DNA from 3 places in the Blastochloris tepida genome. Region 1 is predicted to be linked to each of the others. Evidence: predicted binding sites of a transcription regulator. Region 1 holds the regulator's gene; each other region holds the start of a gene.
What was found. The regulator LexA, encoded in region 1, represses DNA repair genes until DNA is damaged. The targets are predictions, from matches to a motif close to TGTTCNNNNTGTGTTCNG.
Positions count from the first base shown of each region.

Region 2: the regulator LexA is predicted to act here: its motif matches at 1,851-1,868, upstream of BLTE_RS00330 (ATP-dependent helicase).
Region 3: the regulator LexA is predicted to act here: its motif matches at 1,486-1,503, upstream of uvrA (excinuclease ABC subunit UvrA).

Region 1 is NZ_AP018907.1:1,719,270-1,722,547, reverse strand. It holds gene BLTE_RS07950 (ComEC/Rec2 family competence protein) at 1-515, shown strand, start outside; gene BLTE_RS07945 (IS481 family transposase) at 669-1,625, opposite strand; gene lexA (transcriptional repressor LexA) at 1,718-2,413, opposite strand; gene BLTE_RS07935 (helix-turn-helix domain-containing protein) at 2,797-3,240, opposite strand.
Region 2 is NZ_AP018907.1:80,554-83,831, forward strand. It holds gene BLTE_RS00330 (ATP-dependent helicase) at 1-1,809, opposite strand, end outside; gene BLTE_RS00335 (50S ribosomal protein L11 methyltransferase) at 2,304-3,224, shown strand.
Region 3 is NZ_AP018907.1:1,249,179-1,252,456, forward strand. It holds gene uvrA (excinuclease ABC subunit UvrA) at 1-1,304, opposite strand, end outside; gene ssb (single-stranded DNA-binding protein) at 1,603-2,094, shown strand; gene BLTE_RS05830 (sensor histidine kinase) at 2,877-3,278, shown strand, end outside.

The DNA of each region.
Region 1 (3,278 bases):
ACCGCCCGGACGTGCTGGTCGACGCCACCGGCCGGCTGGTGGCGGTGCGCGGCGCGGACGGCCGGCTGTCGATCCTCGGTGCGTCGGCCGACCGTTTCGCCGTCCGCACCTGGCTTGCCGCCGATGGCGACCACCGGCTGCCGGCCGATCCCAAACTCGCCGCCGGCTTCGCCTGCGACAAGGAGGGGGGCGTCGCACAGCTCGCGGACGGCACCGCCATTGCCGTGCCGAAGACCCTCGCGGCGCTGGAGGAGGACTGCGCGAAGGCGGCGCTGGTGGTGACGCGCCACGCCACGCCGATGCCGTGCGCCGCGATGCGGATCGACCCCGCCCGACGCGCCGCGAACGGCGCCCTCGCCATCACCCGCGCGGGCGACGGCTGGCGGATCGAGCCGGCCCGCGACGCCACCCGCACCCGGCCCTGGATGGTGCAGGCCGCGCCCGAACCGTCCGCAAAGCCGTCGCAGCGCGACACTGCATCTGAGCCGCCGCCGGACGAGGAGACGGCCGACTGACCGAACGTGCAGCAGGTCGGCCGAGACCCGTTAGAGCGACCGCCGATCTGATTGGATCAAACGGACGCTCCAAACTTTTTGATTATCGCATTTTCGCTGACGCGGCCCTTCGGGTTTTTCGCAAAACCGGTACCCACTTTTGCGGAGAATGCTCTAGCTGTGGAGCCTCAACAGGTTGTCCTCGGTCAGACCGAGGCGGCTGATGGGTGTCTTGGCTTGCAAGCTACCATGGGGCCTGTGCCAATTGTAGCGATGCAGCCAGATCGGCAGCTCTGCGGCGCGCTGATCGGAGTGCAGATAAGCTTTGGCGTAGGCCCATTCGCGCAAGCTCGTTTGGACGAAGCGCTCGGCCTTGCCGTTGGTCTTGGGCGTATACGGCTTGGTGCGCAGGTGCTTGATCTCGAGTAGGCGCAGCGCCCTGGCATAGCGGAAGGAGCGGAAGCTGGCGCCGTTGTCGGTCATCACGCGCTGAACCTTGACGCCATGGGCCCTGAAGAAGCGCAGTGCATTGAACAGAAAGCGCAGACAGGACGGGCGCTTTTCGTCGGGCAGGATTTCCGAGTAGGCGACCCGCGAATGATCGTCGATGGCGAGATGCAGGCACTCCCAGCCGACCCCGCGGCTGTTGCTTTGCCCGCTGCGATCGCCGGTGATGCGGTGGCCCACCGTGTTGAACCGGCCGAGCTTTTTGATGTCGATGTGAATGATCTCGCCGGGATGCTGGCGTTCGTAGCGCCGGACCGGTTCGGCCGGCTCCAGGGCGCTGAGCTTGTTCAAGCCGCGCCGCCGCAGGATACGGCTGACGGTGGCCGGCGAGAGGCCGAGCTCGGCCGCGATCTGCTTGCCGGTGCAGCGCTGGCGGCGCAACGCCTCGACCGCAGCGCACGTGGCGGGCGCTGTTTGGCCTGGCGATGAAAGCGGCCTGGAGGAGCGGTCGCGCAAACCATCGACACCCTCGGCGCGGAAGCGCCCGACCCATTTGGCGACCGTCTTCGGCGTGGTGTTGTAGCGACGCGCGGCCTCGGCATTGGTCAGTCCGCCATCCACCACGGCGCCCACCATCACCTCTCGACCTTTCGGGGTCAGGCGAGCATTCTTGTGAGTGTCCATTCGGTCCTCCGCGAATCACTGACGTCTGGCGACATCAGCGTTCCCGGCCAGGGCCGAATGGACAACCTCCTGAAAGCCCACATCTAGCCGGCTCAGTAACGCCGGAACAGCCCGACCAGCCGCCCCTGGATGCGCACCCGGTCCGGCCCGAAGATCCGCGTCTCATAGGCGGGGTTGGCGGCCTCCAGCGCGATCGAGGCGCCCTTGCGGCGCAGCCGCTTCAGCGTTGCCTCCTCATCGTCGATCAAGGCGACGACAATGTCGCCATTGTCTGCGGTGTCCGACTTCTTGATCACCACCAGATCGCCTTCGAGGATGCCGGCGTCGATCATCGAATCGCCGCGCACTTCGAGCGCGTAATGGTCGCCGGCCGGCAGCATGTCCGGCGGCATGTTGATGACGTGGCTGCGGTTCTGGATGGCCGAGATCGGCGTGCCGGCGGCGATTCGGCCCATGACCGGGATCGGCACCGTGCGGCCGCTGGTGTCCTCCGAGGCCGGGCGCACCTTGCCGAGCCCGCCCTCGATCACGCCCGGAGCGAAGCCGCGCCGCGGCATGGCCGCCTGTCCGACCGCGTCCGGCAGGCGAACGACCTCCAGCGCGCGCGCCCGGTTGGGCAGGCGGCGGATGAAGCCGCGCTCCTCCAGCGCGGTGATAAGCCGGTGGATGCCCGATTTCGACTTGAGGTCGAGCGCATCCTTCATCTCGTCGAAGGACGGCGGCACCCCGCTTTCCGTGAGCCGCTCGTGAATGAATTTGAGCAGTTCGTACTGTTTGCGGGTCAGCATGGCGCGTCCTTGGATCGGGCTTCGCGGGCTAGAAACAAATCATGAACGGACACTATACGTTCATTGTGTGTTCCGCAAGGTGTTAAATCCGTCTGAAGAAGGCGCCTGGAACCGGTAGCGGTGGAGGCGCCGCCGCTATTTGGCGCCGGCCAACATCGCTATTTGTCGCTGAACAGGCCTTAACGCATTGAAATTAAATGGATTGATGGGCTCCCAATCGCCAACCATCAATTGTGGCGGAAATGTGCCGACAGATAGCGATGAATTCAGGCTAGGGCATTGAAAATACGCGCGATATTGCGGAACTATTGGCCAACAGTGGGGCGCATGACGGCTCCGAACGAGACGATTGGCCAACCTATTGGCCAACCCGCCAAAGCGGTTCAGGTGTCATCATCCTCCGGCCGCAGCGCTCTCGCCTCGCGCGCGACGTCATAAGCCCCGGCGAGCAAAACGGCGAGCGTTCCGACTGTTCGTGGCCCCTCAGCCATGTCCGATGCCTTGTGTAAGGGATTAAACTTTAGCTCCACATTGTCATCGAACCAGAAGCCTTCGAGAAGGTCACCGAAAACCTCTCGGAGCGCGTCCCGAAGTGCATGGGTGTCTACATGAAATCGCCCAGAAAAAACCCACTCCGGTGTTATGTCCAGAGAAGAGCATATCTTCATAAATACATCTAGAGGAAGGGGACTTTTCTTATAGAGATAATTCTGGAGTGAGCGGTATGGGATGCCGACTCTCTCCGCGAGGGCGGTCATCTTGACCTTCCGGATCTCCATAACCCGCCGCAGGGTATCAACCACGTCCGGGTTTTCGGTCGCAGGCATTGAATGTCACCAAAATAGGTGTATAAGCGTCGCTTATG
Region 2 (3,278 bases), 1.6 Mb from region 1:
CGGGAACAGCCCTTCCTCCCAGCCGGGCAGGAACACGGTGTCGAACTCCAGCCCCTTGGCGGAATGCAGCGTCATGATCGAGACGGCCTCGGCGCCGTCGGCGCGGTCGCTCTCCATCACCAGCGACACGTGCTCCAGGAACGCCGGCAGCCCGGCGTAATCCTGCATCGAGCGCACCAACTCCTTCAGATTCTCCAGCCGGCCCGCGGCCTCGGGCGAGCGGTCCTGCTGCCACATGCCGGTGTAGCCCGACTCGTCGAGGATGATCTCGGCCAGCTCGGTGTGCGGCTTGGCGTCGAGCTCGCCGCGCCAGCGCGCGAAGCTCTGCAACAGTTCGCGCAGCGCCAGGCGCTGCTTGGGCTTGAAGCCGTCGGTGTCGATGAGGTCCTGGGCGGCGGCGATCAGCGGAATCTCGGCGGCGCGGGCATGGTCGTGGAGCAGCTTGAGCGCGGCGTCGCCCAGGCCGCGCTTGGGCACGTTGACGATGCGCTCGAACGCCAGATCGTCGGCCGGCTGCACCACGCAGCGGAAATAGGCGAGCGCGTCGCGAATTTCGGCGCGCTCATAGAAGCGCGGGCCGCCGATGACGCGATAGGGCAGGCCGAGCGTGACGAACCGATCCTCGAACTCGCGCATCTGGAACGAGGCGCGCACCAGAATGGCGATCTCGTCGAGCGTCAGGCCAGTGCGCTGCAGCGCCTCGATCTCCTCGCCGACCGCGCGCGCCTCCTCCTCCGAATCCCAGGTGGAGGTGACGGTTGGCTTCTCGCCCGGCGCGTCGTCGGTGAACAGCGTCTTGCCGAGCCGGCCCTCATTGTGGGCGATGAGGTGGGAGGCCGCCGCCAGGATGTGGCCGGTCGAGCGGTAGTTTCGCTCGAGGCGGATCACCGCGGCGCCGGGAAAGTCGTGCTCGAAGCGCAGGATGTTGTCGACCTCGGCGCCGCGCCAGCCATAGATCGACTGGTCGTCGTCGCCGACGCAGCAGATGTTCTTGGCCTCGAGCGCCAGCAGGCGCAGCCACAGATACTGCGCCACGTTGGTGTCCTGGTACTCGTCGACCAGCATGTAGCGGAAGCGCCGCTGATAGTCGGCGAGTACGTCGGGGTGGGCGCGGAACAGCCGGATCGGCTCCAGCAGCAGGTCGCCGAAATCGGTGGCGTTCAGCGTCTTCAGCCGCTGCTGGAACATGGCGTAGAGCGCGGCGCCGCGGCCGTTCGCGAACACCGCGCCTTCGCCGGCCGGCACCTGCTCGGGGGCGAGCCCGCGGTTCTTCCAGCCGTCGATCATCCCGGCCAGGGCGCGGGCCGGCCAGCGCTTCTCGTCGATGTTCTCGGCCGCCAGGATCTGCTTGATCAGCCGGATCTGGTCGTCGGTGTCGAGAATGGTGAAATTGGGCTTCAGCCCCACCAGCTCGGCGTGGCGGCGCAGGATGCGGGTGCCGATGGCGTGGAAGGTGCCGAGCCAGGGCATGCCCTCCACCGCCTCGCCGACCATGGCGGAGATGCGCTCCTTCATCTCGCGCGCCGCCTTGTTGGTGAAAGTCACGGCCAGGATCTGCGAGGGGTAGGCGCGGCCGGTGGCCAAGATGTGGGCGATGCGGGTGGTGAGAACCCGCGTCTTGCCGGTGCCGGCGCCGGCCAGCACCAGCACCGGGCCGTCGAGCGTCTCCACCGCGCCGCGCTGCTCGGGGTTGAGGCCGTCGAGATAGCTCGGCGCACGCTGCGTCAGCGCCGCGGCGCGGGCGGCGAGCCCGCCCGGCCGTGGGGCGGGCGGGGCGGCGCTAGGCGACGGGTCGCGATGGTCGGTCAATCCGGTCTCCCGGCCGCGACAGGCGGCCTGATTCTGTTTTCGGGAACAAAATGGCACCGGCAGGGCGCAATGGCGAGGGCCGGGGGTATGTTGGGGGTATAGAGCGGCGCCCACCCGGGCGGCGAGGCAGAGTTTGATTTGGCCGCGGTTTCATCGCAGAACCACGTTGAACGGATTCCGGGTGATTGGCCCGGCTCTTTCTTCCCCTCTCCCCTTGCGGGAGAGGGTGCCGAGCGATTGAAGATCGCGAGGCGGGTGAGGGGTTCATTCTCCAGAACACGCCGTATGTACCCCTCACCCGGCTCGACCTCGCCTTGCTCGGCCTCGCCACCCTCTCCCACAAGGGGAGAGGGAAGAGGCGGCTTCCGGCCGAAGGCCGCTTCGAGCCGATCAGCCGGGGTTCGCTTCACAGGTTTGCGGAAAACGCTCCGGTTTCCGGTTGGTCGCGTTTTCTGTCGCAAAACCGCTTCACACTTTTGCGGAAAACGCTCCCCATGCGCGAAGGTCTCCAGCCCGTCAGCCCCTCCACCCTTGCCCGGCTTCTCACCAGCGAGGCGGATGCCCGCCGCGTCGCCGACCTGATCGGCGAGAGCTTCGATCCGGCCGAGACCGCGGTTGCGGCGTTCGAATTGCCCGATGAGTCCGGCTGGAGCGTCGAGGCCTATTTCGCCGATCCGCCGGATGAGGCGGCGGTGCGTGACCTCGTGGCGCTGGCGGCCGGCGCGGAGGCCGCGGCTGCCCTCGTCTTCGAGGCGCTCACGCCCAAGGACTGGGTGGCCGCCTCGCTCGACGGGCTGAAGCCGGTGCAGGCGGGGCGCGTGGTGGTGCACGGCGCGCACGACCGCCACCGCGTGCCGGCCAATGCGCTGGGCATCGAGATCGAGGCGGCGCTGGCCTTCGGCACCGGCCACCACGGCACCACGCGTGGCTGCCTGATCGGCTTCGATCAGTGGAACAAGGCGCGGCGCGCCGGCGGGGCCACTCTGCGGGCGCTCGATGTCGGCACCGGCACCGGCGTGCTGGCGCTGGCGGCGGCGCGGGCGGCGCGGCTGCCGGTGGTCGCCACCGACATCGATCGCGATGCCGTGGTCACCGCCCGCGCCAATGTCCGCTTCAACAAGGCGGCCGATCGGGTGCGGGTGCTGCAGGCCGGCACGCTGACGCGCGCCGGCGTGGTGGATGCCGGCCCCTATGATCTGGTGTTCGCCAATATCCTGATGCGGCCCTTGATCGGGCTCGCGCCGCAGATCCGCCGGCTCTTGGCGCCCGGCGCGCGGGTCATCCTGTCGGGGCTTCTGCCCGGCCATGCCCGCGCGGTGGTCGCGGCCTATCGCGGCCAGGGCCTGCGACTGATCCGCCGCCGCACGCTGGAGGGCTGGGTGAGCCTCGACATGGAGCTGCCGCGGTCATCGTGAGGGGCTGTCGTCCCGGACGGCGCGTCGCGCCGAGCCGGGATCGTTGTGGCGTTC
Region 3 (3,278 bases), 470 kb from region 1:
TTGGTTTCGTAGGCGCGCAGGCCGTCATCATAGACGATGGTCACCGGCTCCTCGCCCGAGCCGTAGAGGATGACGTCGCGCGCCGTCTTCGGCAGTTCCTTCCACGGCACCGTGACCTTGAACTTGTAGTGGCGGGCCAGCGCATCCAGCGTCTGGGCGTAATAGGGGCTGGAGGAGCGCGACCATGGCGCGATGGCGCCTTGGCGCAGGCTCTTCGCGGTGTCCGGCACCACCAGATTGGGGTCGATGGTCTGCTCGGTGCCGATGCCGCCGCAGGTCGGGCAGGCGCCGAACGGATTGTTGAACGAGAACAGCCGCGGCTCGACCTCGGGAATGGTGAAGCCGGAGACCGGGCAGGCGAATTTTTCGGAGAACAGGATGCGGGCGGGCTCTTCTCCCTCCCCTGCAAGGGGAGGGTCGGATCGCCGCAGGCGATCCGGGGTGGGGTCGACCCCCTCCCGCCGCGCGTCGCGCGTCGACCTCCCCCTGTCCGGGGGGGGTGAAGAGGCCGGCGCATCGGCGAACTCGATAATCGCCAGCCCGTCGGCGAGCTTGAGCGCGGTCTCCAGCGAGTCGGCGAGCCGCGTCGCAATGTCGGGGCGCACCACCAGCCGGTCCACCACCACCTCGATGGTGTGCTTCAGCTTCTTGTCGAGCGCCGGGGCCTCGGAGATCTCGTAGAACGCGCCGTCGATCTTGACGCGCTGGAAGCCCTTCTTCTGGAACTCGGCGAGCTCCTTGCGGTACTCGCCCTTGCGGCCGCGCACCACGGGCGCCAGCAGATAGAGCCTTGTGCCGGGGGTGAGCTCCAGCACGCGGTCGACCATCTGCGACACGGTCTGGCTCTCGATCGGAAGACCCGTCGCGGGCGAGTAGGGGGTGCCGACCCGCGCCCACAGCAGGCGCATGTAGTCGTAGATCTCGGTGACGGTGCCCACCGTCGAGCGCGGGTTCTTCGACGTCGTCTTCTGCTCGATGGAGATGGCCGGCGACAGGCCGTCGATCTGGTCGACGTCCGGCTTCTGCATCATGTCGAGGAACTGGCGGGCATAGGCCGACAGGCTCTCGACATAGCGGCGCTGGCCCTCGGCATAGATGGTGTCGAAGGCGAGCGACGACTTGCCCGAGCCGGACAGGCCGGTGAACACCACCAGCCGGTCGCGCGGGATGTCGAGATCGACGCCCTTCAGATTGTGCTCGCGCGCGCCGCGGATCGAGATGGTGCGGGCGGGGTCGATGGTGGCGCGATCATTTCTGGAGCGTTCATTCTCGGAGCGGTCGCGTCTGGAGCGGGGCGAGGTCATGCGGGGGTCTCGGCACGCGGCCGAGGGGGCCCGGCGGCGGTTCGACAAGAACAAAACGAGGCCATAACCTAGGGCGCCGCGCTCGAAAACGCCAGTGCCGCGATGCACGGCCGCCCGGCGCAATCGCGGTGACCGGACGAGCGGGAGCGCAAGGCGATTGTGAGGGGAGCCGGTTTGCGCTAAGAACGTAACCGGAACATTGTCGCTTGTGGACATGGCCCGGGCAGGGGGCGCGCCAGCGCGCCGGCTGGGCTAGGGTGGCGGCGACAACCATGACAAGACGGAAAGGCGGGCAGCCATGGCGGGCAGCGTCAACAAGGTGATCCTGGTCGGCAATCTCGGGCGCGATCCGGAAGTGCAGCGCTTCTCGAACGGCGGGCAGGCGGTGAAATTCAGCGTCGCCACCTCCGAGCGCTGGCCGGACAAGGCCACCGGCGAGAAGAAGGAAAAGACCGAGTGGCACAACATCGTCATCTATAACGAGAATCTCGGTCGGGTCGCCGAGCAGTATCTGCGCAAGGGATCGAAGGTCTATATCGAGGGGCAGCTCCAGACCCGCGAATACACCGACAAGGACGGCCAGCAGCGGCGGATCACCGAGGTGGTGCTGCAGCGCTTCCGCGGCGAACTGACGCTGCTCGACGGGCGGAGCGGCGGCGGCGCCGAGATCGACGATGCCGGCGGCGATTTCGGCCAGCGCAGCCCGCTGCCGGCGCGCGGCGGCGCCCGTCCGCCGGCCTCCGGCGGCGGCAAGTATTCCAGCGACCTCGACGACGAGATCCCGTTCTGAGGCCGGCCGGCGTGTGGGGATGATACGGTTTCCGGCTGATCAGGCCTTCGAGCCGTGTTTCGATCGCCGAAAATCCCGTTGTCGGGAGTTTCTTGCGGAATTTTCTTGCGGAACGGGGTTTTCGGCGAGACCGTTTCCGGTATCCCGAAGGGATCAGCCGGAAACTGTATCAGGCATCCCGGAGGGATCGGCCGGAAACCGTATGACCCCGTCCGGAGGCGGCCGCAGCCCGCGGATCTGCCCCGCGCGGCGCGGGCGGCGGTGCCTTGGTGCGGCCATATGCTTGCGAGAATGTGAAGCCTGTCGACCCCGTCGGGGCACACCGACGTCTTGGAGAGCGACCGGTTTCGAGCTACGAAATGGTGCGGTGCGGAATCTGGTGTCCGGGCCGGGGCGTTCTGGGGACGTCGTTCTCCGGGGCCGTCGTTTCGCAGGCCGGGTGTCGAAGGTTCCAGTTTCGGACCGGAATGTTCGGCGCCGGCGTTTTTCCGGGGTCACGCAGGGTTTTCCCCGGAAGCCGCGTGGGTTCACCGGCCTGGGAGCGTGATGCGCCGGGGCGTTGCAGATCTGGAACTCTGGCAAGTCTGGAACTCTGGCAAGTCTGGAACTCTGGCAAGTCCGGAGTTCTGGCGTATCGGGAATTCCGAGCGAGTCGGGAATTCTGGTTCGCAAGGCCATCGATTTCGTGAAAATTCGCGATCCAGGCGAACGGTTGGCCTTCGCCGCCGTTGGTTAGAGGGATCGCTTTCGGAGGGGCTGGCCGTTTGACGGCACAATCGGATGTGACAATCGGCGCCGCCGGCCGGATCGGCACGCATGGTGCCGCGGTCGATGGCGGCCGAACCCGCGCCAGGCGCGACGTGCCGCTGGCATGGCTGCTGGCGTTCCTGATCCTGGCCTCGGTGGCGCCGCTGGTGCTGATCGGCGCCTACACCATCATGCGCTGGGCGGATGTCGAGCACACGGCCGAGATCGGCCGCGTGTCCGAGGTTGCACACACGCTGGCGCAGGCGGTGGACCGCGATCTGCGCAGCCACAGCGAGACCGCCGAGGTGCTGGCCGCCTCGCGGGCGCTGGTGAAGGCGAATTTCCAGGCATTCGACGAGCAGGCCCGCGCCGTGTCGGCGCGCGGCGGCCATGTGGTGCTGGTCGACCGCTCGCTGCGGCCGCTGGTCGATACCCGC